3 regions of the Streptomyces sp. NPDC022552 genome follow, and region 1 is predicted to be linked to each of the others. Evidence: riboswitches for the same ligand, from Rfam matches in the RefSeq annotation. Region 1 holds a riboswitch; each other region holds the start of a gene.
The links. Region 1 has a riboswitch for cobalamin ahead of ACZ3OF_RS09900 (ribonucleoside-diphosphate reductase subunit alpha). Riboswitches for the same ligand answer to the same signal wherever they lie in the genome.
Positions count from the first base shown of each region.

Region 2: it holds a riboswitch for cobalamin, as region 1 does, so the genes downstream of both, ACZ3OF_RS26505 (ABC transporter substrate-binding protein) here and ACZ3OF_RS09900 (ribonucleoside-diphosphate reductase subunit alpha) in region 1, are expected to answer to the same signal.
Region 3: it holds a riboswitch for cobalamin, as region 1 does, so the genes downstream of both, ACZ3OF_RS13220 (energy-coupling factor ABC transporter permease) here and ACZ3OF_RS09900 (ribonucleoside-diphosphate reductase subunit alpha) in region 1, are expected to answer to the same signal.

Region 1 is NZ_JBVHGJ010000003.1:26,657-35,914, forward strand. Features, by position in the region: gene ACZ3OF_RS09870 (carbohydrate ABC transporter permease) at 1-384, opposite strand, end outside; gene ACZ3OF_RS09875 (extracellular solute-binding protein) at 460-1,740, opposite strand; gene ACZ3OF_RS09880 (GntR family transcriptional regulator) at 2,024-2,788, shown strand; gene ACZ3OF_RS09885 (DUF3311 domain-containing protein) at 2,999-3,253, shown strand; gene mctP (monocarboxylate uptake permease MctP) at 3,250-4,869, shown strand; gene ACZ3OF_RS09895 (GNAT family N-acetyltransferase) at 4,952-5,455, shown strand; cobalamin riboswitch at 5,509-5,635, shown strand; gene ACZ3OF_RS09900 (ribonucleoside-diphosphate reductase subunit alpha) at 5,764-8,127, shown strand; gene ACZ3OF_RS09905 (ribonucleotide-diphosphate reductase subunit beta) at 8,127-9,143, shown strand; gene def (peptide deformylase) at 9,219-9,258, opposite strand, start outside.
Region 2 is NZ_JBVHGJ010000011.1:180,692-189,949, reverse strand. Features, by position in the region: gene ACZ3OF_RS26545 (immune inhibitor A domain-containing protein) at 1-35, shown strand, start outside; gene ACZ3OF_RS26540 (hypothetical protein) at 158-463, shown strand; gene ACZ3OF_RS26535 (isochorismatase family protein) at 599-1,186, opposite strand; gene ACZ3OF_RS26530 (nicotinate phosphoribosyltransferase) at 1,318-2,646, opposite strand; gene clpS (ATP-dependent Clp protease adapter ClpS) at 2,747-3,052, shown strand; gene ACZ3OF_RS26520 (DUF2017 domain-containing protein) at 3,052-3,636, shown strand; gene ACZ3OF_RS26515 (amino acid permease) at 3,967-5,418, shown strand; gene ACZ3OF_RS26510 (M67 family metallopeptidase) at 5,495-5,923, shown strand; adenosylcobalamin (AdoCbl) riboswitch at 5,931-6,080, shown strand; gene ACZ3OF_RS26505 (ABC transporter substrate-binding protein) at 6,089-7,063, shown strand; gene ACZ3OF_RS26500 (FecCD family ABC transporter permease) at 7,060-8,226, shown strand; gene ACZ3OF_RS26495 (ABC transporter ATP-binding protein) at 8,223-9,008, shown strand; gene ACZ3OF_RS26490 (putative leader peptide) at 9,053-9,151, shown strand; gene ACZ3OF_RS26485 (MoaD/ThiS family protein) at 9,252-9,258, shown strand, end outside.
Region 3 is NZ_JBVHGJ010000004.1:25,019-34,276, reverse strand. Features, by position in the region: gene ACZ3OF_RS13240 (NADPH-dependent 2,4-dienoyl-CoA reductase) at 1-845, opposite strand, end outside; gene ACZ3OF_RS13235 (ATP-binding cassette domain-containing protein) at 1,017-1,856, opposite strand; gene cbiQ (cobalt ECF transporter T component CbiQ) at 1,853-2,602, opposite strand; gene ACZ3OF_RS13225 (energy-coupling factor ABC transporter substrate-binding protein) at 2,609-2,950, opposite strand; gene ACZ3OF_RS13220 (energy-coupling factor ABC transporter permease) at 2,950-3,648, opposite strand; cobalamin riboswitch at 3,678-3,873, opposite strand; gene dhaM (dihydroxyacetone kinase phosphoryl donor subunit DhaM) at 3,988-4,410, opposite strand; gene dhaL (dihydroxyacetone kinase subunit DhaL) at 4,407-5,021, opposite strand; gene dhaK (dihydroxyacetone kinase subunit DhaK) at 5,028-6,020, opposite strand; gene ACZ3OF_RS13200 (DUF5133 domain-containing protein) at 6,372-6,599, opposite strand; gene ACZ3OF_RS13195 (DUF3253 domain-containing protein) at 6,736-7,008, shown strand; gene ACZ3OF_RS13190 (bifunctional serine/threonine-protein kinase/ABC transporter substrate-binding protein) at 7,152-9,258, shown strand, end outside.

The DNA.
Region 1 (9,258 bases):
CAGCAGCAGCGCGATCAGCATGCCGAGGACCATCGTGAGGACGACGGCGCCGCCCGCGAAGATCACGGTACGCAGGACGACGGCCCAGAACTCGCCGTCACCGAGGATCTTGGTGAAGTTGTCGACACCCGACCACTCGGCCTCCTGGAAGCCCCAGAGCTGGGGCTGTCCGAAGGCCTGGAAGGAGAGCGTGACCAGGCGTACGAGCGGATAGCCGAGCACCAGGAGCAGGACGAGCAGGCAGGGCGCGAGCAGCAGCCAGGGGGTCCCACCCCCGCCCGCGGTCGGCTTCTTCCCGGGCTTCGGGGTACCGGCCCCGGAGCCGGATGGTGGCGATTGCCGCACCGGCGGCACCTTCGCGGTGGTTGTGTCTGCGGCACTCATCCCGTGCTCCTCAGCGATCCCTCTCGTGGTACGGGCGGCAGGGCCCCGTCGTCGTGACGGGGCCCTGCCCATAGGTCACTTGGTGTTGATGACCTTGTCGATCGCGGCGTCCGCGTCCTTCGCGGCGACATCGACCGACTTCTTGCCGTTGGCGATCTCGATGAGCATCGTCTTGAGGATCTGGGCCTTCTCGACCTGGCCCCAGCCCGGGGCGGTCGGCACGAACCAGCTGGACTCGGCGGCGGTGGCCGGGACCGTGGTGGCCGGGTCGGCCTTCAGCGGGGCGAGGTCCTTCTTGTTGTTGGGCAGGTTGCCCTTGGCGGCGAGGCCCTTCTGGCCCTCGGCGCCGGTGAAGGCGGCGATCCACTCGGCCGCGACGCCCTGCGCCTTGGACTTGACCGGGATGGCGAGGTCCGAGCCGCCGAGGAAGACCGGGAGGGCCTTGCCGGACGGGCCGGGCATGACGAAGTTCTCGACCTTGTCCTTCAGCCCGCCGACCTTGTCGTTCTCCGGGGTGGCGGAGGTGGCACCCTCCCAGCCGGCGGCGAACATCGTCGCGGCGTTGCCCTGGCCGAAGACGACGGGACGGTCGGCCTCGTCCTTCGTCTTGTCGCCGTGCATGTACTTGTCGAGGATGCCCTTGTACTCGTTGAGGCCCTTGAGGGACTCGGGCGAGGACAGGTTCGCCTTCCAGGTCTCGCCCTCCTGCTTGGCGATGGAGCCGCCGGCGCCGTAGACGAAGGCCATCGCGCCGTACCAGTCCGGTGCCGGCTGGTACCAGGCGCTGAACTTGTCGCCCTTCTTCTTCTGGATGGCGTCGAGCGCGGCCGTCAGCTCGGCCCAGGTCTTCGGGGCGGCCTTGACGCCGACCTCGGCGGCGATGTCCTTGCGCCAGGTGCCCACACGGCCACCGGCGTAGTACGGGACGCCGTAGGTCTTGCCGTTGTAGGTGACCGACTCCTTGAGGGCGTCGAGCCACTGGTCCGAGTTCTCGAACTTGGAGGCGTCGACCTCGGCGAAGGCACCCTTGGCCATGTAGCTGATCATCTCGGAGTTGCCCATCTCGACAACGTCCGGGGCCTTGTCCGTGGCGAGCACCGCGTCGAGCTTGGTGTTCTTGTCCGGCCAGCCGTAGTACTCGTGCTTGATCTTGATGCCCGGGTGCTTCTTGGTCACCGCGTCGTCGGCGGCCTTGACCAGCTCCGGCCAGTTGTTCTGGGCGTCGACCGTCAGCCAGACGGTCAGCTCCTTGGCGTCGCCGCCGGCGTTGTCACCGCTCTTGTCGTTCCCACCACACGCCGCGATGGAGACCATGATGCCCGCGACGCCGATCGCCGCGATGAGCTTGCGCTTCACGCCACCCTCCTCAGGGATGCCTGCAACCCCCCCACCGCGCGAAGACATACGTCGAGTAGTGCTCGTGGGGCTGGGACCTGGTCTTTAATGGTTTAGACCAGTACCCGGAGCTTGGCCTAGACCTTTAGGGGTGTCAAGGGTGTATAAGAAGGGCAGTCGGGTCCGTTATCGGACCGACACCTGAGGGAGGGCGACGACCCGTGACCGGTCCGTGCCACCATGTGAGCCGCGACAGACGGAGGAGCCGGTGACGGCAGCAGCACAGGAGTCGGGAAGGCAGGCCATGGCCACGGACGCGGGCAGCACGGAGAAAGAGGGCGGGGTCGCCACCCGCACCGCCCGCGTGCCCAAGTACTACCGACTGAAGCGGCATTTGCTCGACATGACGGAGACCCTGCCGCCCGGCACTCCCGTCCCGCCGGAGCGCACACTCGCCGCGGAGTTCGACACCTCGCGCACCACCGTGCGCCAGGCCCTGCAGGAGCTGGTCGTCGAGGGCCGGCTCGAACGGATCCAGGGCAAGGGCACGTTCGTCGCCAAGCCCAAGGTCTCGCAGGCGCTCCAGCTCACCTCGTACACCGAGGACATGCGGGCGCAGGGCCTCGAGCCCACCTCGCAGCTCCTGGACATCGGGTACGTGACGGCCGACGACACCCTCGCCGGGCTGCTCGACATCTCGCCCGGCGGGCGCGTGCTGCGGATCGAGCGGCTGCGGCTGGCGAGCGGTGAGCCGATGGCGATCGAGACCACGCACCTCTCGGCCAAGCGCTTCCCGGCGCTGCGCCGTTCCCTGGTGAAGTACACCTCGCTCTACACGGCACTGGCCGAGGTGTACGACGTGCACCTCGCCGAGGCCGAGGAGACCATCGAGACCTCGCTGGCGACCCCGCGCGAGGCGGGCCTGCTCGGTACGGACGTGGGCCTGCCGATGCTGATGCTCTCCCGCCACTCGCTGGACGCCCAGGGCGAGCCGGTCGAGTGGGTGCGCTCGGTGTACCGCGGCGACCGGTACAAGTTCGTGGCCAGGCTCCAGCGCCCCAACGGCTGAGCGGAGCACGCCGTTTCGGCGTGAACCGATGCCCCGGCACATCCGTGAGGAGTGTCGGGGCATTGTCGTGTCCGCCGGGCCGCGGAGATCGACACCCGTCCGTTATTCGGACGGGGGTTCCATGGAACGAAACAGTCCCCTAGATTTCACGCGCATTACGCAGGTGATCCATGCGATCCATGGTGTTCAGCGAGGGGACGGAGTCGCCGTATGTCTGAAGTGACACAAGGGAAACAACCGGTCGTCACACCGGTCCGCGTGGTGGTGGCGCTCTGTCTGATCGCGCCGTTCGTGGCGATGTTGTGGGTGAGCTCGTACGCGAAGGTCGAACCGACCTTCGTCGGCATCCCGTTCTTCTACTGGTACCAGATGGCCTGGGTGGTCATCTCGACCGCGCTGACCATGATCGCTTACAAGCTGTGGCAGCGTGACCAGCGCGCCCGCAAGGAAGGTGCGTCGAAGTGAAGGACGGCGTGAACGGCGTCGCACTCGCCGTCTTCATCTTCTTCTTCCTGGCCGTCACGGTCATGGGCTTCCTCGCCTCGCGGTGGCGCAGAGCCGAGAACGAGAACAGCCTCGACGAATGGGGTCTCGGCGGCCGCTCGTTCGGCACCTGGGTGACCTGGTTCCTGCTCGGCGGCGACCTGTACACCGCGTACACCTTCGTCGCCGTCCCCGCGGCGATCTACGCGGCGGGCGCGGCCGGCTTCTTCGCCGTGCCGTACACGATCCTGGTCTACCCGCTGATCTTCACCTTCCTGCCCCGCCTCTGGTCGGTGTCGCACAAGCACGGATACGTCACCACCTCGGACTTCGTCCGCGGCCGCTTCGGCTCCAAGGGCCTGTCGCTCGCGGTCGCCGTCACCGGCATCCTCGCGACCATGCCGTACATCGCGCTCCAGCTGGTCGGCATCCAGGCCGTCCTGGACGTGATGGGCGTGGGCGGCGGCGAGACCACGCACTGGTTCATCAAGGACCTGCCGCTACTCATCGCCTTCGGCGTCCTCGCGGCGTACACCTACTCCTCGGGTCTGCGCGCCCCCGCGCTCATCGCCTTCGTGAAGGACACCCTGATCTACATCGTCATCGCGGTGGCGATCATCTACATCCCGATCAAGCTGGGCGGCTTCGACGAGATCTTCGCCAAGGCCGGCGAGGCGTACGCGACGATCAACCCGGCGACCGAGAAGCCGCGCGGCGCGCTGGTGCCCGGCGAGATGGGCCAGTGGGGCTACGCGACGCTCGCGCTCGGCTCGGCGCTCGCGCTCTTCATGTACCCGCACTCGATCACGGCGACGCTCTCCTCGCGCAGCCGTGACGTGATCCGCCGCAACACCACGATCCTGCCGCTCTACTCGCTGATGCTGGGCCTGCTGGCGCTGCTCGGCTTCATGGCGATCGCCGCCGGGGTCAAGGTCTCCAACGGCCAGCTCGCGATCCCGCAGCTCTTCGAGAACATGTTCCCGGACTGGTTCGCGGGTGTGGCCTTCGCCGCCATCGGCATCGGCGCCCTGGTGCCGGCCGCGATCATGTCGATCGCCGCCGCCAACCTCTTCACCCGCAACATCTACAAGGACTTCCTGAAGCCGGACGCCACGCCGGAGCAGGAGACCAAGGTGTCCAAGCTGGTGTCGCTGCTGGTCAAGGTCGGCGCGCTCGCCTTCGTCCTCACCATGGACAAGACGGTCGCGATCAACTTCCAGCTGCTCGGCGGCATCTGGATCCTGCAGACCCTCCCGGCGCTGGTCGGCGGTCTGTTCACCCGCTGGTTCCACCGCTGGGCGCTGCTCGCCGGCTGGGCCGTCGGCATGGTCTACGGCACGGCGGCGGCGTACGGCGTGGCCAGCCCGACGCAGAAGCACTTCGGCGGCTCGTCCGCCGAGATCCCGGGCATCGGCGAGATCGGCTACATCGGCCTCACCGCCTTCGTGATCAACGTGATCGTCACCGTCGTCCTGACCTTCGTCCTGAGGGCCGTCAAGGCGCCGGACGGCGTGGACGAGACCTCCCCGTCGGACTACACGGCGGACGCGGGCGACGCGGGCGTCAAGCCGCTGCCGAAGGTCGGCGCCGGTCACTGACCGTTCCGGTACGCGCGAGGGCCCGGGATCTCCGAGAGGAAATCCCGGGCCCTTCGCCGTGCCCCCGAGGCAGACTGCGCTCATGGACCTCACCATCAGGGCGGTACGGCCCGAGGAGCACGAAGCCCTCGGTGACATCACCGCGCGCGCCTATCTCGACGACGGACACCTCGACTTCGGCGAGGACGACGACTACCTCCATCTGCTGCGGGACGTGACCCGGCGGGTCGCGGAGTCGGAGGTCCTGGTGGCGGTGGACCGCGCGGGCGTCGTGCTCGGCGGGGTGACCTTCGCCCGGGGCGGCGAGGAGTGGGCCGACATCGCGGGCGAGGGCGAGGCCGAGTTCCGGATGCTCGCCGTGGCGAAGGACGCGCGGGGCCGGGGGGTCGGCGAGGCGCTCGTACGGGCCTGTGTGGAGCGGGCGCGGGAGAGCGGGGGATGCCGTCGCGTGGTGCTCTCCACGCAGCCCGGGATGGCCTCGGCGCACCGGATCTACGAGCGCATGGGCTTCGTCCGTACGCCCGGCCGGGACTGGAGACCCGTGCCCGACTTGGACCCGCTGCTCACCTATGCCCTGGAGCTCTGACTCGCCAACGACACAACATGTGGGGGGTGCTTCGAGGGGCGCCCCCCACATGTATGCTCATGCTCGCTGTCCTCGCAGGGGAATCCGGTGGAAATCCGGAACTGTCCCGCAACGGTGTGGTTTCTGCGTGCTTGTGCGCGCGGGCCGAGTCCGAAGACCTGTGGACAGCGCGCCCGGTCCGTCCGTTCCGGGTGCCACAGACGTCCGGGCCTCGCGGAGTGGGCCGTGGCGCGGCCTCCCCTGTCCACGGGTGCGGCCGCCGCCCGCCTCCCTCCGCCGGCCCCGAGCCGAGCGAGGAGAGCCCCCACGTGACCATCGCGCCCGCCGATCCGGCCGCAGCGATCGAGAGCGACGGCAACGAGAGCGACGGACCCGGGACCGTGCTTCTGCGGACCCTGACCGACCTCACCGCCGATCTCACCGACACCGACCCGGGCAAGGTCGCCGCCGCCGCGCTGCGGGGCCGCAACGCCGGTTCGGACGAGGCGGAGCTGCGCGAGCTGGCCACGGAGGCGGCCGCGGGTCTGATCGCCGAGGACCCGGCGTACTCCCGGCTCGCCGCCCGGCTGCTCACGATCACGATCGCCGACGAGGCGGCCTCGCAGGGCTCGGTCACCTTCTCCGCTTCCGTCACGGTCGGTCACCGTGAGGGCCTGATCGCCGACCGTACGGCCGAGTTCGTCCAGCTGCACGCCGAGCGGCTCGACGCGCTCGTCGACGCGGCCGCGGACGACCGCTTCGGCTACTTCGGTCTGCGGACCCTCTACTCCCGCTATCTGCTGCGCCACCCGATCACCCGCCAGGTGATCGAGACCCCGCAGCACTTCATGCTGCGCGTCGCCTGCGGCCTCGCCGAGGACGACTCCACGCGCGCTCTGGACGAGGTCGCCGCGCTGTACGGGCTGATGAGCCGGCTCGACTACCTGCCCTCCTCCCCCACGCTCTTCAACTCCGGCACCCGCCACCCGCAGATGTCGTCCTGCTACCTCCTCGACTCCCCGCTGGACGAGCTGGACTCCATCTACGACCGGTACCACCAGGTCGCGCGCCTCTCGAAGCACGCGGGCGGCATCGGGCTCTCGTACTCCCGCATCCGCGCCCGCGGTTCGCTGATCCGCGGCACCAACGGGCACTCCAACGGCATCGTGCCGTTCCTGAAGACGCTGGACGCCTCGGTGGCGGCCGTGAACCAGGGCGGGCGGCGCAAGGGCGCGGCCGCGGTCTACCTGGAGACCTGGCACGCGGACATCGAGGAGTTCCTGGAGCTGCGCGACAACACCGGTGAGGACGCCCGGCGTACGCACAACCTGAACCTGGCCCACTGGATCCCGGACGAGTTCATGCGCCGGGTCAACGCGGACGCCGAGTGGTCGCTCTTCTCCCCGGCGGACGTGCCCGAGCTGGTCGACCTGTGGGGCGACGAGTTCGACGCCGCGTACCGGGCCGCCGAGGCGAAGGGCCTGGCCCGCAAGACCATGCCGGCCCGTGATCTGTACGGCCGGATGATGCGGACCCTGGCCCAGACCGGCAACGGCTGGATGACCTTCAAGGACGCCTCGAACCGCACGGCCAACCAGACCGCGGAGCCGGGCCACACGGTCCACTCCTCCAACCTCTGCACGGAGATCCTGGAGGTCACGGACGACGGCGAGACGGCCGTCTGCAACCTGGGCTCCGTCAACCTCGGCGCCTTCGTCGTCGGTTCGGACATCGACTGGGAGCGGCTCGACGCGACCGTCCGTACGGCCGTCACCTTCCTCGACCGGGTCGTCGACATCAACTTCTACCCGACCGAGCAGGCGGGCCGTTCCAACGCCCGCTGGCGGCCGGTGGGCCTGGGCGCGATGGGCCTCCAGGACGTCTTCTTCCAGCTGAAGCTGCCCTTCGACTCCGCCGAGGCGCGTGCGCTGTCGACCCGTATCGCGGAGCGGATCATGCTCGCCGCGTACGAGGCGTCCGCCGACCTCGCGGAGCGCAACGGGCCGGTACCGGCCTGGGACAAGACCCGCGCGGCCCGCGGTGTCCTGCACCCCGACCACTACGAGGTGGAGCTGAACTGGCCCGAGCGCTGGGCGGCCCTGCGCGAGCGGATCGCGGCGGTCGGCATGCGCAACAGCCTGCTGCTCGCCATCGCGCCGACGGCGACGATCGCCTCGATCGCGGGCGTGTACGAGTGCATCGAGCCGCAGGTCTCCAACCTGTTCAAGCGCGAGACGCTCTCGGGCGAGTTCCTCCAGGTCAACTCGTACCTGGTGCAGGAGCTGAAGAGGCTCGGCGTGTGGGACGCGCAGACCCGTGAGGCGCTGCGCGAGTCCAACGGCTCGGTGGCCGGCTTCACCTGGGTCCCGGCCGAGGTGCGCGAGCTGTACCGGACGGCGTGGGAGATCCCGCAGCGCGGTCTGATCGACATGGCGGCGGCCCGTACGCCGTTCCTGGACCAGTCGCAGTCCCTGAACCTGTTCCTGGAGACGCCGACGATCGGCAAGCTGTCGTCGATGTACGCGTACGCCTGGAAGCAGGGCCTGAAGACGACGTACTACCTGCGCTCCCGTCCGGCGACCCGGATCGCCCGCGCGGCCCAGGCCAGCGCCCCGATTCCCGTACAGGCGACCCCCGAAGAGGCCGTCGCCTGCTCCCTCGAAAACCCCGAGTCCTGCGAGGCCTGCCAGTAATGAGCTCGAACGAACAGAAGAACCTGCTGGACCCGGGCTTCGAGCTGACCCTGCGTCCGATGCGTTACCCGGACTTCTACGAGCGCTACCGGGACGCGATCAAGAACACCTGGACGGTGGAGGAGGTCGACCTCCACTCCGACGTCGCCGACCTCGCCAAGCTGACGCCGGGTGAGCAGCACATGATCGGCCGGCTGGTCGCGTTCTTCGCGACCGGTGACTCGATCGTCGCCAACAACCTCGTGCTGACGCTGTACAAGCACATCAACTCCCCCGAGGCGCGGCTGTACCTCTCGCGCCAGCTGTTCGAGGAGGCCGTGCACGTCCAGTTCTATCTGACGCTGCTCGACACCTACCTGCCCGACCCGGAGGACCGCGCGGCGGCCTTCGACGCGGTGGAGAACATCCCCTCCATCCGCGAGAAGGCGCAGTTCTGCTTCAAGTGGATGGACTCGGTCGAGAAGATCGACCGCCTGGAGACGCAGGCCGACCGCCGTCGCTTCCTGCTGAACCTGATCTGCTTCGCCGCGTGCATCGAGGGCCTGTTCTTCTACGGCGCCTTCGCCTACGTGTACTGGTTCCGGTCCCGCGGTCTGCTGCACGGCCTCGCGACCGGCACCAACTGGGTGTTCCGCGACGAGACGATGCACATGAACTTCGCCTTCGAGGTCGTGGACACCGTCCGCAAGGAGGAGCCGGAGCTCTTCGACGACGCGCTCCGGCAGCAGGTCACCGACATGCTGAGGGAGGCCGTCGAGGCGGAGCTGCAGTTCGGCCGGGACCTGTGCGGCGACGGACTGCCGGGCATGAACACCGAGTCGATGCGCGAGTACCTCCAGTGCGTCGCCGACCAGCGCCTCCAGCGGCTGGGCTTCGCCCCGGTGTACGGCTCCGAGAACCCGTTCGCGTTCATGGAGCTCCAGGGAGTCCAGGAGCTGACGAACTTCTTCGAGCGCCGCCCGTCCGCCTACCAGGTGGCGGTCGAGGGCTCGGTGGACCTGGACGAGGACTTCTAGTCCCCACGCGTTCCGGGTGTACGCGACGAAGGGCCCCGCTCCGGGGGGAGCGGGGCCCTTCGCCGTACGCCGGGGTCAGTCGTTCGGGACCGTCTCGTAGCGCGGGGTGCCCTCT
Region 2 (9,258 bases), on a different contig from region 1:
CGATCACCGTCCAGGTGGGTCCGTCGCAGAAGTAACTGCATCGTCGCAGGTCAAAGCATGATCGGCCGTCGCCCTCTAGCGGGCGGCGGCCGATCGTGTTTAGGTGCCTCTGACCAGTTCTTATTGACAGCAAGCTCACAGGGGGAGTGGTTCCGGCATGCCCGGTGGAGGTTTCTGCAAGTTGCCAGGCGGGAGCGTCGTCGTCGCGATAGGGCTCCCGAGCCCGGCCGGCGACGGGGCCACGGTCCGCTTCCTGGTCCACGCGGCCAACCGCGCCCGCGCCCTGACCCGGCTGCGGAACCTGGGCCTGAGGGCGGTCTACCTCCGCGGCAACGCGGAACCCCCGACCCCCGACGAGATCACCGCCGTCCTGCACCACCCGGACGGCCTCCTGTGGCGCTCCACGACCAGCGCGACCCAGGAGCTGTGGCACTCCATACGGACCCTGCCCACGGCCTCCTAGGCGACGGACCCCGGGACCCGGACCACGGACCCCGGGGCCCGGACCACGGGGCGCGCGTCCGGACCACGGGGCGCGCGTCCCTGTCACGGGGCGCGCGGACCCCGGGGCGGGGCGCGCGGACCCTGGGGCGCGCGCCTAGACCACGGGCTTGCCCGTGAGCTCGACCCCGGCGCCGCGCAGCTCCTCCAGGGCCCGCTCGGTCGTCTCCTTCGCGACGCCCGCCGTGAGGTCCAGGAGGACCTGCGTACGGAAGCCCTCGCGCGCCGAGTCCAGCGCCGTCGCCCGTACGCAGTGGTCCGTGGCGATGCCCACCACGTCGACCTCGGTCACGTCGTGCGACCGCAGCCACTCGGCGAGCGTGACGCCGTTCTCGTCGCGCCCCTCGAAGCCGCTGTACGCCGCCTCGTACGCCCCCTTGTCGAAGACCGCGTCGATCGCCCCGGAGGCGACCGCGGGCGCGAAGTTCGGGTGGAAGCCCACGCCCTCCGTGCCGGCGACGCAGTGCACCGGCCAGGAGGTCACGTAGTCGGGCGTGGCGGAGAAGTGGTCCCCCGGGGCGACATGGTGGTCGCGGGTGGCCACCACGTGCTGGTACGCGGCGCCCGCCGCCTCGCCGACCAGGTCGGTGATGGCGGCGGCGACGTCCGCTCCCCCCGCCACCGCGAGGCTGCCGCCCTCGCAGAAGTCGTTCTGAACGTCCACGACGATCAATGCGCGGTGCATGGCGGGTGTCCTTCGGTGGGCCGGCGGAGGGAACGGAGGGGGTCGAAACGGGGAATGGCATCGAGCCTAGAGACTTCCCCCTCCCTTCGGGAGGGGGCCTCGCAGGGTGTTACACGGACCCGGGCACGGTGTTACACGTATTCCGTCGGCAGCACCGGCTCGCCCCGCGAGAGCTGGATGGCCGACATCGGCAGCCCGGCCCGCGCCGCGATGTGCCGTGCCCTCGCCGCCTCCAGCGGCTCCCGGCCCACGACGTCGCCCCCCTTGACCAGCTCCACGAGCAGCTGACGGTCGGCGAGCTCGGTGGGCACCGGGCCGGTGCCGACCACCTCCGCCTCCGCCACGCCCTCCGCGTCCGTCCTCCGCGCCGCCCACTTGCGGCCGCCGACGGAGGCCTTGCCACCGACCGACTTCTTCGCCACCGCCGTCAGCGGAGCCTTGGGGTCCGCCGACTGGGCCCGGGCGACCAGCTTGTAGACCATCGAGCAGGTCGGGTGGCCGCTGCCGGTGACCAGCTGCGTGCCCACCCCGTAGGCGTCGACCGGCGCCGCCGCCAGCGAGGCGATGGCGTACTCGTCCAGGTCCGAGGTGACCACGATCTTGGTGTTCGTCGCGCCCAGCTCGTCGAGCTGCGCCCGGACCCGGTGCGCCACGAGCAGCAGGTCCCCGGAGTCGATCCGTACGGCTCCGAGCTCCGGACCGGCCACCTCGACGGCGGTACGGACGGCCTCGGCCACGTCGTAGGTGTCGACGAGCAGCGTCGTACCGCGGCCCAGCGTCTCCACCTGGGCCCGGAACGCGTCCCGCTCGCTGTCGTGCAGCAGCGTGAAGGCGTGCGCGGAGGTGCCGACGGTCGGGATGCCGTAGCGGAACCCGGCCGCGAGGTCCGAGGTGGAGTCGAAGCCGCCGACGTAGGCCGCCCGCGCCGAGGCGACGGCCGCCAGCTCGTGGGTGCGCCGGGCACCCATCTCGATCAGGCGCCGCCCGCCGGCCGCGCCCGACATCCGGGAGGCCGCCGCCGCGATGGCCGAGTCGTGGTTGAGGATCGACAGGATCACGGTCTCCAGGAGCACGCACTCGGCGAAGGAGCCCTCGACCCGCAGGATGGGGGAGCCGGGGAAGTACATCTCGCCCTCGGGGTAGCCCCAGATGTCGCCCGAGAAGCGGTAGTTGCCCAGCCACCGGAGCGTCGGCTCGTCGACGATGCCCTGCTCGCGCAGGAAGCCGATGACACCGCCGTCGAAGCGGAAGTTCTCGACGGCGTCCAGGACGCGTCCGACACCGGCTACCACGCCGTAGCGCCGCCCCTCGGGCAGACGACGGGTGAAGACCTCGAAGACGGAGCGCCGGTCGGCGGTGCCGGCCCTGAGGGCCGCCTGCAGCATGGTCAGCTCGTACTGATCGGTGAAGAGCGCGGTCGACGGCACGTCCACCGGCAGCCCAAGGTCCGCAGCGTTCATGTCAGCGATGCTATCGCAGAAATCGTCACTCTGACGATTTCTCGGCGCGCGGGCTGACCCGTTTGTGCGACGCCCCTCCCGAGGTGGCAGCATGGGGTAAGTGAGCGTCGCGCCTATTGAGATCGAACGCACGGAATCGGCTGAAGAGACCTTCGCCGTCGTCGAGCCCGACGTGCCGTGGGTGACTCTCGTCCACAACGATCCGGTCAATCTGATGAGCTATGTGACCTACGTCTTCCAGGCGTACTTCGGTTACTCCAAGGACAAGGCGCACAAGCTGATGCTCGACGTGCACAACAAGGGCCGCGCGGTGGTCTCCAGTGGGACGCGCGAGGAGATGGAGCGGGACGTGCAGGCGATGCACGGCTACGGGCTGTGGGCGACCCTCACCCAGGACCGCGGCTGATGGCCGGACGGTTCGAGGCCCTGCCCGGCGGTGGCGCCGCCGTCGCGCTCGACGAGGTCGAGATCTCCATCCTGCGCTCCCTCGCCGTCCAGCTCGTGGAGCTGATCGGCCCGGGTGACGAGCCCGTGGAGGGCGAGGACCCCCTCGCCGCGCTCTTTGCCGAGGGCCCGAGCGAGGCCCCCAGCGACCCCGCACTCAAACGACTCTTCCCCGACGCGTACGGGGACGAGGACGAGGAGCTGCGCGCGGCCGCCGCCGACTTCCGCCGCTACACCGAGAACGACCTGCGCGCCCGCAAGCGCCAGGACGCCCTCGCGGTGATCCGCAGCCTCGACGGGCTCAGTGCGACCGGCGACGACGAGGTGGTCCTCAAGCTCACCGCCGACGAGTCCCGGGCCTGGCTCGGCGCGCTCAACGACCTGCGGCTGACCATCGGGACCCGTCTTGAGGTCACTGACGAGGACGAGAGCGGGGAGCTGTACCGGCTGCCCGACTCCGACCCGCGCAAGCCGATGGTGATGGCGTACCTCTGGCTGGGCGCCCTTCAGGAGTCACTCGTCGAGACGCTGATGTCCGGGGAGTGATGTCCCGCGGCCCGATACCGGCCGGTAGGGCGTCGTTCGCTCAGCGGACACTCAAATCCGGATAACGAATACGTCACCAAACTGTTCTTACTGGTCCTCTTGAGTGGCTTTTACCCCCTTTTTCATGTGGTCTGCGCCACATTTGCCCTCCTCGATCACTGTTTCCCCCGTGATAAATCTTCACGACCACCCGGGGACGCCACCCCTGTTCCCGGGGGCGCTTTGACCGGCTGACCGCCGGTAGCACTCCATCCATATCCGGGGGGATCAGGACCTGATCCGCAGCCAGACGCAGTCGGCGCGGAACAGCATGGAGAAAGGCGCACCACCATGACCTCAGTGCAGGTCGACAAGCAGCACGACGGCAGTGAGGCCGCGGACTCCGCCGACGGCGAGGGTTATCACCGGGCACTCGGCGCCCGCCAGATCCAGATGATCGCGATCGGCGGCGCCATCGGCACGGGCCTCTTCCTGGGCGCGGGCAAGGGCATCTCCAAGGCGGGGCCCAGCCTGATCCTCGCGTACGCCATCGCGGGCCTCGTCATCTTCTTCATCATGCGGGCGCTCGGCGAGCTCCTCATGTACCGGCCCGTGTCCGGCTCCTTCTCGGAGTACGCACGGGAGTTCATCGGCCCCTTCGCGGGCTTCGTGACCGGCTGGACGTACTGGCTCTTCTGGGTCGTCACCGGCATCACCGAAGTGACCGCCGCGTCCGAGTACATGCAGTACTGGACCAAGAACACCGACGGCATCCTCGATCAGCCGCAATGGGTCTTCGCCCTGATCTTCACGGTCGTCCTGTTCCTCGCGAACCTGATCTCCGTCAAGCTCTTCGGCGAGCTCGAGTTCTGGTTCTCGATGGTCAAGGTCACCGCGATCGTCGGCATGATCCTCATCTGTGCCGGCATCCTCACCATCGGCTTCTCCGACGCCGGTGACACCGCCTCGATGACCCTGCTCTGGTCCGAGGGCGGCTTCTTCCCCAAGGGCATCGGCTCCACCCTGATGACCCTGCAGATGGTCATGTTCGCCTTCCTCGCCGTCGAGCTGGTCGGCGTCACGGCGGGCGAGTCCAAGGACCCGAAGACCGTCCTGCCCAAGGCCATCAACACCGTGCCGTGGCGTATCGCCGTCTTCTACGTCGGCGCGCTGATCATGATCCTGTCGGTCGTCCCGTGGACCCACTTCCAGCCGGGCGTCTCCCCGTTCGTCGCGGCCTTCGAGAAGATGGGCCTCGGCGTCGGCGCCGCGATCGTGAACTTCGTCGTCCTGACGGCCGCGCTCTCCTCCTGCAACTCGGGCATGTACTCCACCGGCCGCATGCTGCGCGACCTCGCGCTCAACGGCCAGGGCCCGAAGTTCTTCACCAAGCTCACCAAGAACGGTCTGCCGCTGGTCGGCACGTCCTTCTCCGCCGGGCTGATGATGGTCGGCGTCTGGATCAACTACCAGTGGCCCGGCGACGCGTTCAACTACGTCGTCTCCTTCGCCACCATCTCCGGCATGTGGGCCTGGATCATGATCCTGGTCTGCCAGGTCCGCTTCCGCCTCAAGGCCGACCGCGGCGAGCTGCCCCAGTCGTCCTTCAAGGCGCCGGGCGGCATCTGGTGCAGCCTCTTCGCCCTCGCCTTCATCGGCATGGTCATCGTGCTGATGGGCATCGACAAGGACGCGCGGATCTCGCTCTACTGCGCGCCGCTGTGGGGCCTCGTCCTCGCGGTCGCCTACCTGGTCCTGAAGTCCCGCAACCCGGAGGGCGCGGCCTTCGCCAAGCGCTCGTAACCCGGTCTGTCCAGCATTCGGGCCGTCCCGTACCACTCCTCGGTACGGGACGGCCCCTTTGCTTATCCTGTCCGACATGCTGACCATCACCCGGGCCCTGTACGACCAGATCGTGGAGCACTCCCGCGCGGACCACCCCGACGAGGCCTGCGGCGTGGTCGCGGGTCCTGTCGGCAGCGGCCGCCCGGAGCGGTTCATCCCGATGCTGAACGCCGCGCGCTCGCCCACGTTCTACGAGTTCGACTCCGCCGACCTCCTGAAGCTCTACCGCGAGATGGACGACCGGGACGAGGAGCCCGTGATCATCTACCACTCGCACACCGCCACCGAGGCCTACCCGTCCCGTACCGACATCTCGTACGCCAACGAGCCCGGCGCGCACTACGTCCTGGTCTCCACCGCCGACACCGACGGCGCGGGCCCCTTCCAGTTCCGCTCCTACACGATCGTCGAGGGCGTCGTGACCGAGGAGGACGTGAAGGTCGTCGAGGAGTACGACGTCTGAGACACTGACGCGACCATCAGGGCGGCAGGACCCAGGAAGCCGGTGCGAATCCGGCACGGTCCCGCCACTGTGTCCGGCCCCTCCGGGGCCGGAAGCCAGGAACTGACCTGCCGCCTCTCACCACCGACTGGGGACGTGGAAATCCCCGGAGGAGGCTCGTCCGCCATGACCTGGCGCCGCCGTACCCTGCTGCCCGCCGCCGCCCTCGTCCCGCTGCTCGCCGCCTGCGCGGCACCCGCGGAGAAGGGCGCCCCCGCCGCCAAGGCCGCACCGGGGTTCCCGTACACCGTCGCCAACTGCGGTGTGAAGACGACGTACCAGGCCCCGCCGCAGCGGGCCGTCACCATGAACCAGCACGTCACCGAGGTCATGCTCGCCCTCGGCCTGGAGAAGTCCCTCGTCGGCACGGCCTACCTCGACGACCGGATCCTCCCCGCGTACAAGAAGGCGTACGACGCGGTGCCGGTGCTCGCGAAGGAGTACCCCTCCAAGGAGGCCCTGCTCGCCGCGAACCCCGACTTCGTCTACGGCGGTTACTCCAGCGCCTTCGACGCCAAGGCCGGACGGAGCCGGGACGACCTGAAGGCCGCGGGGGTCGACAGCCGCCTCAACATGGAGTACTGCCCCTCCGGCTCCTCCTCCCTCGCCGACCTCTACCGGGAGGTCGACGAGGTGGCCCGGACCTTCGGCGTCCCCGACCGCGGCACACGCTGGACGGCCGAGGCGAGGAAGACGGTCGCGGCGACCGAGAAGAAGGTGGACGGGGTCGCCCCCGTCTCGGTCTTCGTCTACGACAGCGGCGACAAGACGGCGTTCACCGCCGGAGGCAAGGGCATCGGCAACGAGCTCATCACCCGGGCGGGGGGACGGAACGTCTTCGCCGACCTCGACAAGCCCTTCGGCGACGCGACGTGGGAGCAGGTCGTCGCCCGCAAGCCGGACGTGATCGTCATCTACGACTACGGCTCCACGACCGTGGAACAGAAGAAGAAGCGCCTCCTGGAGGACCCGGCCCTCAAGGACGTCCCGGCGGTCAAGAACCGCCGCTTCGCCGTGCTGCCGCTCTCCGACGCGGTCCTCGGCGTCCGCGTCCCGGCGGCGATCGAGAAGCTCGCGACCCAGCTCCACCCGACCCGATGACGGCCACCCCGCTCCCGGACACCGGAGCGGAACCGGGCGCGACACCGAAGAGAGCGGCCGCGCCCGGTCCGGCTCCCGGGGACCCGGCCCCGGCGGTTCCGGCTCCGGCGGTTCCAGCCCCGGTCGCCACGACGGCCGGCGGGCGGGCCGGGTCCGGGCGGTACCTGCTCGTTCTCGGCGGACTCGTCGTCGCCCTCGCGGTCGCCGTCGTCGCCGGGGTCGCCCTCGGGTCCGTGCGGATCCCCGTGGGCGACGTCGTCGAGATCCTCACCGGACGCGCCGCCCCCTCCCCGTACCGCACGATCGTGTTCGACGTCCGGCTCCCGCGCGTGCTCCTCGGCGCGATCGTCGGCGCCGGGCTCGCCGTCGTCGGCGCCGTCCTCCAGGCCCTGGTCCGCAACCGGCTCGCCGACCCCTTCCTCCTCGGGATCTCCTCCGGCGCGTCCACCGGTGCCGTCCTCGTCCTGGTCCTCGGCATCGGCGGCGGGATCACGACCACCGTCGCCATGCCCGCGGGAGCCTTCGCCGGCGCCCTGCTCGCCCTGGTCCTCGTCTACACGCTCGCCCGCCACGGCTCCACGATGACCGGCTCCCGGCTCGTCCTCGCCGGTGTCGCCGTCTCGTACATCCTCGCCGCGCTGACCACCCTGCTCCTCGTCCTCGCGGGCCGCCCCGAACACTTCCAGGAGGCGATGTTCTGGTCCCTCGGCGGCCTCGGCAGCGCCCGCTGGGACGTGCTCGCCCTGCCCGCCGCCGTCCTCGTCCTCGGCGTCGCCGCCCTGCTCATCCTCGCCCGCCCCCTCGACCTGCTCCTCGTCGGCGAGGAGGGCGCGACCGTCCTCGGCCTCGACACCGCCCGCTTCCGCGCCGCCGTCTTCGTCCTGGCCTCCCTCGTCACCGCCGTCATGGTCTCCGTCAGCGGAGCCGTCGGCTTCGTCGGCCTGATGGTCCCGCACGCCGCCCGGATGGCCGTCGGCGCGCCGCACCGCCGCCTCCTGCCGGTCGCCGCGCTCGGCGGCGCGCTCGCCCTGGTCCTGGCCGACCTCGCCGCCCGTACCGTCGCCGCGCCCCAGGACATCCCCGTCGGCGTCCTCACCGCCCTGACCGGCGGCCCGTTCTTCCTCTGGCTCATGCGCCGCCGCGCGGAAGGGAGCCCGGTATGACCGAACTGCGCCTCCAGGGACTCTCGTACGGGACACGGCTGCGCGACGCCGACCTCACCGCCCGTCCCGGCGAGACCGTCGGGCTCGTCGGCCCCAACGGCAGCGGCAAGACCACTCTCCTGCGCTGCGTCTACGGCACCCTCACCCCCACCTCGGGCCGCGCCCTCCTCGACGGCGACGACCTGGCCGCCCTCGGCCCCAAGGCGCGCGCCCGCCGGATCGCGACCGTCCCCCAGGACGGCGCCACCGAGTTCGAGCTGACCGTCCGCGAACTCGTCGCCCTCGGCCGCTCCCCGCACAAGCGCTTCTGGGAGGGCGACGACGCCTCCGACCGGACCCGCGCCGACGCCGCCCTCGCCCGCGTCGGCATCGCCGAGCTGGCCGACCGGCCGTACCCCACCCTCTCCGGCGGCGAACGCCAGCGCGCCCTCGTCGCCCGCGCCCTCGTCCAGGAGCCGGCGCTGCTCGTCCTGGACGAGCCCACCAACCACCTCGACATCCGCTACCAGCTCGAAGTCCTGCGCCTCGTACGCGACTTGGGCACCACCAACCTGCTCGCGCTGCACGACCTCAACCTCGCCGCCGCCTACTGCGACCGCCTCTACGTCCTGGAGCGCGGCCGCGTGGTCGCCGAAGGCGCGCCCGCGGACGTTCTGACGCCGACGCTGTTCAGGGCGGTGTACGGGGTGGAAGCCGAGGTCATCCCGCATCCGAGGACCGGTACGCCGACCGTCTTCTACCTGCCGGGTCCGCCAGTCGAGCGCGAACCGTCCGTCATGTGAGATCACATTCCGAAACCCGGACCGGGAATCGATACGATGACCGCATGGTTTCCCACGACGTGAGCGAAGTGACGACGCCGGGCAGCGCGCTGCTCGTGGCGCGGCTGCACGTCGACCTGTGCCGTTTCGCCAGCGCGATGTGAGCGGGTGTGCCCGCGGCGCACCCCAGCACCACCCCGCGCGGGGGCCGACAGCCGCGCGCCTTCCACGCCACTCCCGACTCCCGAAACAGGAGCCCACGCCATGGCCA
Region 3 (9,258 bases), on a different contig from region 1:
GAGCCCATCAGCTTCTTGGTGACCCAGGTGTACGCGCCGCGCGGGACGGAGGTCGCGATGGTGGGGATGCGGGCCTCGTGCCAGCCGATGCCGGTGTTGATGATCGTCGCGCCGGCGGCCTCGATCTCCTTCGCGAGGGAGACGACCTCCTCCAGCGTCGAACCGCCCGGGACCAGGTCCAGCATCGAGAGGCGGTAGATGACGATGAAGTCCTCGCCGACCCGCTCGCGGATCCGGCGGACGATCTCCAGCGGGAAGCGGACCCGGTTCTCGTAGCTGCCGCCCCAGCGGTCGGTGCGGTGGTTGGTGGCCGCCGCGATGAACTCGTTGATGAGGTAGCCCTCGGAGCCCATGACCTCGACGCCGTCGTACCCGGCGGCCTTGGCCAGCTCGGCGCAGCGGGCGTAGTCCTCGACGGTCTGCTCGACCTCGGCGTCGGTCAGCTCGTTCGGTACGAAGGGGCTGATCGGCGCCTGGATCGCGCTGGGTGCGACGAGCGCGGGGTGGTAGGCGTACCGGCCGAAGTGGAGGATCTGCATCGCGATGCGCCCGCCCTCGCCGTGCACGGCGTCGGTGATGAGCTTGTGCTCGGCCACCTCGTCCTCGGTGCTGAGCTTGGCGCCGCCGTCCCAGGGGCGACCGGCCTCGTTGGGCGCGATACCGCCGGTCACGATGAGTCCGACCCCGCCGCGGGCGCGCTCGGCGTAGAAGGCGGCCATGCGCTCGAAGCCGTTCTCGGTCTCTTCGAGGCCGACGTGCATGGAACCCATGAGCACCCGGTTGGGCAGGGTGGTGAACCCGAGGTCGAGCGGGCTCAGCAGGTGCGGGTAGGGGGTCGAGCTCATGGGGCGCCTCCTCGCGCAGTGTCGTCATGACTGTTGTAGACGAGCCGAGGACCCTTGTGCAACAAGTTGCATAAGGGTGGGGGAGTGATCTGCGCGACGTTGCGACGCGCCACGGCCCCCGGCGGGGGTCCGCCGGGGGCCGTGGTGGGCGCGGGAATCACCGCGGCCGCATCAGGGTGTCGTGACCCAGCTGTCCAGGTCCTCCGCGGTGCGCGGGCCCTCCGCGTCCGGGGCGAGCAGGCCGTGCGTGCGCAGCAGCCGCGTCACGGCCATGCCCCAGGGGCGGCGCAGCCGCGCCGCCGCGAGCAGCGCGTCGTCGGCGAGCAGCTCCTCGATGGGGCCCGTCCGCAGCCCCGCCGGGGACAGGACGGCGGCCTCGTCCGCCCAGCGCAGCGCCAGGTCGACGTCGTGGGTCGCCATGACGACCGTCGTGCCCGACTCCCGCAGCCGGCCGAGCACCTCCAGGAGCCGCTCCTGTCCGTGCGGGTCGAGCCCGGCCGTGGGCTCGTCCATGATGAGGACCCGGGGACGCATCGCCACGGCACCCGCGATCGCGGCCCGCTTCCGCTGTCCGTACGAGAGCAGATGCGTCGGCCGGTCCTCCAGCGCGACGATGTCCAGCGCCTCCAGCGCCTCGCGGACCCGGAGCCGTACCTCCTCCTCCGGCAGCCCCAGATTCATGGGGCCGAACGACACGTCCTGCCCCACCGACGCGGCGAAGAGCTGGTCGTCCGGGTCCTGGACGACCAGCTGCACCGTCGTACGCAGCCGGGTCAGCCCCTTCCGGTCGTACGACACGTCCTCGCCGTCCAGCCGGAGCGCGCCGCTCCCGCAGCGCAGGCCCCCGCTCAGCAGCCGCAGCATCGTCGTCTTGCCGCCGCCGTTGCGGCCGAGGAGCGCCATCGCACGGCCCTCCGGCACGGCGAAGTCGATGCCGTCCAGGACGACGGGCCCGTCCTCGTACGCGAACGTGGCCTTCACCAGTTCCACGACAGGTGGCGCAGGACTCACGGCAGGGACCTTTCCAGTACGAGAGTGAGGGCGACGAGACCGGCGAGCAGGCCGACCGTCGACGCGAGGAAGCGGCCCGAGACCGCGGCCTCCGGCACCAGGACCCGCAGCGTCCCGTCGTAACCCCGACCGGCCAGGCCCGTCTGCAGCCGCTGCGCCCGGTCGAAGGCGCGGACGAACGCCGTGGCGCCCAGCCCGGCCAGTGAACGCCAGGTCGCCGCGCGCGTGGTCAGCCCCAGCCGGGCCGCCTGCGCCTGTCGGATCTTGGATATCGCGTCCAGAAGAAGAAAACTGATCCGGTACATCACCAGGGCGACGTCCACCACGGGCGCCGGAACCCCGGCCCGCACCAGCCGGGGCAGTACATCGGAGACGGGTGTCGTGAAGGCGAACAGCAGCACGCCCAGCGACGCCGACGAGGTCCGCAGCAACAACTCGCCCGCGTGGACGGGACCGTCGTGCGCGAACGCCACCAGGCCTCGGTCCCCGCCCACCTCGAAGAGCAGCGGGATCGCCCCCGTCACACAGAAGCCCAACGGGATGCGGAAGGCGCGCCACAGCTGACGCCCCGGCACCCCCGCCGGCCCGAGGAGGACGGCCAGGGTGGCCGCCGCGACCAGGACGGCACCGGGCCACGGCGGCAGGCACACCGCGCAGAGCGTCAAGCCGAAGCCGAGCACGGCTTTCTCGCACGGGTGACGGCGGCGCCAGCGACTGCTGTGCGCCGCCGCGTCGATCGGCAGCACCGGCGCCTACTCGCCGACGGACGCCGACCGCAGCGCCTTCGCATCGGCGCGGGCCTCGCCCTGCTTGCGGCCCTTGTGCAGACCGAAGTAGTAGGCGAGTACTCCGGCGCCGATGGCGGCCTGCAGGGCGAAGAGCGCCGACTCGATCTCACCGGAAGCGGGCTCGTACAGCGGGGAGAACCACGGCTCGTAGTCGGGGTCGATCTCCGTGATCGCCGTCTCGGCCTCGGCGTCGGCGCCGGTGAACGGCTCCTCCTTGTGGTCGCCGAGCCCCAGGACGAGCGGGAGCACGGCGAGCGCCGCGACGACGAGCAGCAGCAGCGTGTTGATCTTCGCGTTCCGGCTCATCAGGCGCTCGCCTCCGCGTTCTCGTTCTTCTTCCGGGACGGGAGCAGGACTCCGAGGCGCGTCAGGTCCGCCTTGCTGGACTGCGTGAGCAGCCGCATGACGAGGACCGTCAGCAGACCCTCACTGACGGCGAGCGGAAGCTGCGTGACGGCGAAGATCCCGCCGAACTTGGCCAGCGCGCCCAGCACACCACTGCCCGGGTCCGGGAAGGCCAGCGCGAGCTGGACACTGGTCACGCAGTACGTCGACAGGTCGGCGACGAACGCCCCGAAGAACACGCTCACCATGAGCGGAACGTCGAAGCGGCGCAGCAGCCAGTACGTACCGAAACCGGCCCACGGCCCGACGATCGCCATCGAGAAGACGTTGGCGCCGAGCGTGGTGAGCCCGCCGTGGGCGAGCAGCAGCGCCTGGAACAGCAGCGTGATCGTGCCCAGGACCGCCATCACGGGCGGGCGGAACAGGATGGCGCCCAGTCCCGTACCGGTCGGGTGCGAGCAACTGCCCGTCACCGACGGAATCTTCAGGGCGGACAGAACGAACGTGAACGCACCGGAGGCACCGAGCAGCAGGGTGGACTCGGGGTTGGCCTTGACCTCACGGGTCAGGGCGCGGACACCGTGGACGACAAAGGGTGCGGACGCGACGCCCCAGGCGGCCGCGTGCACAGGGGGCAGATACCCCTCGGCTATATGCATGGTTGGGAGACCCTCTCCAGCACCTCGTGGATGGACAACGCACCCTGGCCGGTCTCCTGGCTGACGGGTCATGCCGCCGCGGCTCCGCCTTCCCACACCGCCGCGGTCTCCCGCGGCGGTCCAGTGGCTTCCCCGGAGGGATGGAGCCGGACTTCCCGATCACAGTGGCGAGGGCCGCACCGGTACTGCACCGGTTTCCCGTACACCAAGGCGCTGTGACATTAGTGGGTTGACCAGGTACATCACAACACGGGTGCTGCCGGGGACGGTGTGTGACGGATCTCCCGCGCGCCCCACGCACCCCTGTCGGCCCCCTGCGCGCGCCTCCCGCGCCCCGCCTCACACCTTGCGGTACGTGTACGCCTCCGAGGCCGCCGCCACCACCGCGTCCAGGTCCCCTCCGGCGCTCGCCGTGACGAGGGCGGCGACGGCGCCCTCGACGAACGGGGCGTCAACGAGGCGCGAGCCTTCCGGCAGCTCGTCCTCCTCGGCGAGGAGCGCCTTGACGGTCAGGACGGCGCTGCCGAGGTCGACGAGGAGGGCCACTCCGGCGCCCCCGTCCACCGACTTCGCCGCCTCGACGATCCGCTCGGAGCTCGTGCCGAGACCCCCGTCGGGGGTGCCCCCGGCCGCGGCGACGGGAGCGGTCGGCCCGCCGCCCGCGAGGCCCCGGGCCAGCGCGGCGACACCGTCGGCCACGGCCGCGCTGTGCGAGACCAGCACGATGCCCACCGTGCCCACGATGCCCACCTGACCGGTCACGCGGCAGCCACCTCCGCGAGGGCGGCGATCAGCAGGGCCGACGAGGTGGCCCCGGGATCCTGATGCCCGATGGAACGTTCGCCCAGATAGCTCGCCCTGCCCTTGCGCGCCTGGAGGGGTACGGTCGCGAGGGCGCCGCGCTCGGCCGCGTCCCGGGCGGCGGCGAAGGAGTCGCCGAGCGCCTCGGCCGCCGGAACGAGCGCGTCCAGCATGGTCTTGTCCCCGACCTGGGCACCGCCGAGCTGCCCGACGGCGGCGACCCCGGCGGCCAGGGCCACGGCCAGGTCCTCCCGCGTCACCGAAGGGGCATCCCCGAGCGCCTTGCCGGTCCGCCGCAGCAGCGTCCCGTACAGCGGTCCGGACGCGCCCCCGACCGTGGAGATCAACTGCCGCCCCGCGGCGACGAGTACGGCCCCCGGCGTCTCCGGCGGCTCCTTCTCCAGCACGTCCGCCACCGCGGCGAACCCGCGCTTCAGGTTGGCCCCGTGGTCCGCGTCGCCGATCGCCGAGTCGAGCTCGGTGAGACGCTCGGCCTCACGGTCGACGGCGGCCGCGGCCGTGGTCAGCCAACGATGGACGAACACGGCGTCGCACGCGCTCACTTCGGGCATGCCCTCTCACCGGCCCCAGCGCAGCGCGGGCGTCTGCACGGGCGCGTCCCAGAGCCGCAGCAGCTCCTCGTCGGCCTCGCAGAGCGTCACCGAACAGCCGGCCATGTCGAGCGAGGTCACATAGTTGCCGACCAGCGTACGGGCGACCGGCACCCCGCGCTCGGTCAGCACGCGCTGCACCTCGGCGTTGAACCCGTACAGTTCGAGCAGCGGCGTCGCGCCCATCCCGTTCACGAGGGCGAGGACCGGTCCGGACGGCCGCAGGTCCTCCAGTACGGCCTCGACGGCGACGTCCGCGATCTCCCCCGAGGTCATCATGGGCCGCCGCTCGCGCCCCGGCTCCCCGTGGATACCGATGCCCAACTCCAGCTCCCCCTCCGGGAGTTCGAAGGTGGGGCTGCCCTTCGCCGGCGTGGTGCAGGCGCTCAGCGCCACACCGAAACTCCGCGACCGCTCGTTCACCCGGCGCGCGAGGGCCTCCACCCGCTCCAGCGGCGCGCCCCCCTCGGCGGCCGCCCCGGCGATCTTCTCCACGAAGAGCGTCGCCCCGGTCCCGCGCCGACCGGCGGTGTACAGACTGTCCGTCACCGCCACGTCGTCGTCGACGAGCACCTTGGCGATCTGGATGCCCTCGTCCTCCGCGAGCTCGGCGGCCATCTCGAAGTTGAGCACGTCACCGGTGTAGTTCTTGACGACGAACAGCACCCCCGCCCCGCTGTCGACCGCGGCGGCGGCCCGCACCATCTGGTCGGGCACGGGCGACGTGAACACCTCCCCGGGGCACGCGGCCGCCAGCATCCCGGGCCCGACGAACCCCCCGTGCAAAGGCTCGTGCCCGGACCCGCCCCCGGAGACCAGCCCCACCTTCCCGGCGACGGGCGCGTCGCGCCGCAGGACGACACGGTTCTCGACATCGACGGTGAGCTCGGGGTGCGCGGCGGCCATCCCGCGCAGCGCATCGGCGACGACGGTCTCCGGGACGTTGATCAGCATCCTCATGGGTACCTCCTGGGGAGATGGCAGGCGAGCCATTCGGTTCTGCGTGGTACTGAATGCTGACATTCCTGGTGGCGACCCAGGTCCGGATCGCGTGAACGAGTTCTGCGGATGCCCGGCATGGCGCAATTGTCGCCGCGAGTTCGCGGGAGCGCACCGGTGCGCTGCGCCATCGCCCGGGAGCGTGAGCGCCGGTACCGCTCGCGGGTGACATCGCCTCCCCCGAGGTCCGGCCCCAGGCGCCGATGCGGAGCGGCTCCCCGGTCCGCAGCCCGGCGAGATGCCGCCGCGGTTCGCCGGCCGCGGCGGCCGGTGTCTTCGGACCCGACCAGAACGCCCGGGTCACGTGCTGATTCAGGCCATCAGGACCGAGTCGTCCTCGGGACGCGCGCCGGGAAGGCGGTGCCGGGCCGCGATCAGCGCCGCGTCCGCGTCACGCGTGCCGGTGGAGACACACAGTGTGTACGCGACGTCGTCAAGGCGGCGCCGTACCTCGGCGGTGCCGTTCTCCGCGTGCAGCACCTTCAACGTCTCGTACTGCTCGATCAGGTTGCTCAACACCGCGGGATGGGCCATCAGCACAGTGCAACTCCCTTCGCCGTCCGGGCGTCGTCCGCCCGCTGGGATCGGCGCGTACCCCTTGTCCCGGGTTGTATGCAGGTCACGCGCGGCGCTCGCAAGCCCCGGCTCGTGGCGTCGCCGGTGCGACACTGGAGGAGTGACGGAACTCGGACGGCAGGCGGAACAGCGCTTGGAGCGCGCGATCCTGGAGCTGCTGGAGAGGCGTGGTCCGACATCGTCGATCTGCCCCTCCGACGCCGCGCGAGCCGTGTACACGGGGGACGACGACGGATGGCGCGCGCTCATGGAGCCGACCCGCCGCGTGGCCCGGCGGCTGGCCGCGGCCGGCGAAGTGGACATCACCCAGGGCGGACGTCCCGTCGATCCGGCTGACCTCCGAGGTCCTGTCCGCATCAGCCGCGCAGGCTGACACAGGCTCTCCATTCGACCGAACGCCCCGCCGTATGCCGGCGACGCGTCCCTCTTCGGACACTCGACGTCCTCGTCACCGTGGGGCGGGATCATGCCGATTTTTCGCCACCTGACCGGCTCAGCAGGACCTAGAGTGTGCGCGTGACCGAGGAGAACCCCGAACTCATCGCGGGCCGGTACCAGCTGGTCGAGCGCATCGGCCAGGGCGGTATGGGCCGGGTCTGGCGTGGCCTGGACCGGCAACTCTTCGGGCGCGAGGTCGCCATCAAGGAGATCCTCTTCCCGCCGGGCCTGGAGGAGGGGGATCGCGCCGCGCTGCTCAGGCGGTTCACCGGCGAGGCACGCGCGGCGGTCACCCTCAGCCACCCCGGTGTCATCACCGTTCACGACGTGGTGGAGCACCACGGCGCCCCCGTCATCGTCATGGAGCTGATCCGCGGGCAGTCCCTGGCCGCTGCCATCAGCGACCGGGGCCGGCTCTCCGTACGGCGGGTGGCCGAGATCGGCGCCGCCATGCTCGACGCGCTGGCCGAGGCGCACCGAGCGAGGATCGTCCACCGGGACATCAAGCCGGACAACGTGCTGCTGACCAGGGACCGGGTCGTACTGACCGACTTCGGCATCGCTCACCTCGCGGACGCCACGACCAGGCTGAGCCACAGCGGGACCGTCATCGGCACGCCGCAGTACATGCCCCCGGAGCAGCTGGAGGGCAAGCGACCGACACCGGCCAACGACCTGTGGGCGCTCGGCGCCACCCTCTACCACGCCGTCGAGGGACGCCCACCGTTCGAGGCGGACGGGCTCCACGCCCTCGCCGTTGCCGTGTTCACCCGCCCGCACCGGCCACCTGTCCATGCCGGCCCGCTGGCCCCCCTGCTGGACGCGCTGCTCACCAAGGACCCGGCGCAACGCGTGGACGCCGCGGAAGCCGCCGAGATGCTCGCGTCGGCGCTGCGTTCCTCACCGCCCGTGCCCGACGGGTCCGCCGGGCACGGGCCGACGGACGGCAACCCCGGTCACGCACCCGTCCCCACGCCCGATCCGCGGGCGACCCCCGCACCGGCGCCGGACGGGGCGGCGGAGCACGCTTCCGCTCCGACGATGCCGCAGCAGGCACCATCACCCACGCCACCACCCACCCCCACCGTCCTGGACCGCGGGTCCGTCGCCGGGACGCCGCCCCACCCCGCGCCCGAACGGCCGACCGCCCCGCCGCGGCCCGTACCCCCGGCCGAAGACACGGTCCCGCTCGGCGCGGCGGCCACGCCGGAGCCGGGCGAGCGGGCGCCCGCCCGGCGGCGTGGCCTCACCCGGCGCTCCGCGGTCCTGGGTACGGCACTGGCCGTGCTCACCACGGGCTCCGTCCTCACCTGGGCCCTCACCCGTGACGACGACGGACGCCGTGGCGGGGGAGTCGGCAACGGCTCGGGGGCCTCCTCCGTCACGGTGGTGATCGGCGTGGACGCGCCACTGAGCGGCGGGCTGTCCTCGATGGGCGCCGGTATCAAGAACTCCGCCGACCTGGCAGCCAGGACCGCCAACGAGTCCCGGCACGTCCCCGGCGTGACATTCGAGATCAAGGCCCTGGACGACGAGGCCGACCCCGCCAAGGGCGCGCCCAACGCCGCCCAGTTCGTGTCCGACGACAAGGTGCTGGGGGTCGTCGGTCCCCTCAACTCCGCTGTCGCCCGGACCCTGGTGCCCACACTCGCGCGGGCGGGCATGGTCAACGTGTCACCGAGCAACACCGACCCCGCCCTGACCCTGGGTCCCGACTGGGCCGCGGGCACGACGTCCCGTCCTCACTCCACCTACTTCCGTACCATCGCCACGGACGTCGTCCAGGGGCCGTTCGCCGCCCGGTACCTGCATGAGGCGAAGAAGACCAAGCTCTACGTGATCGACGACGCGAGCGCCCACGGCACTGCTCTCACCTCCGGTCTCACGGCCGAGTTCACCAAGCTCGGTGGGGCCGTCGTCGGCACCGAGCAGGTCGATCCCGCGGAACGCGCCTTCGCGGGGCTCGCCGTCAGGGTGCGGTCATCGGGCGCCGACGCCGTCTACTTCGGCGGCTACTACGACACCGCGGCGCCGCTCTCCCGACAGCTCAAGCAGGCGGGGGTGAACGCCCCGCTGATGGGCGGCGACGGCATCTTCGACCAGCAGTACCTCACGGCGAACCCGCAGGCCGAGGGCGACCTCGCGACCAACTTCGGCCTGCCCGCCGAGGAATCGGAGGCAGGGC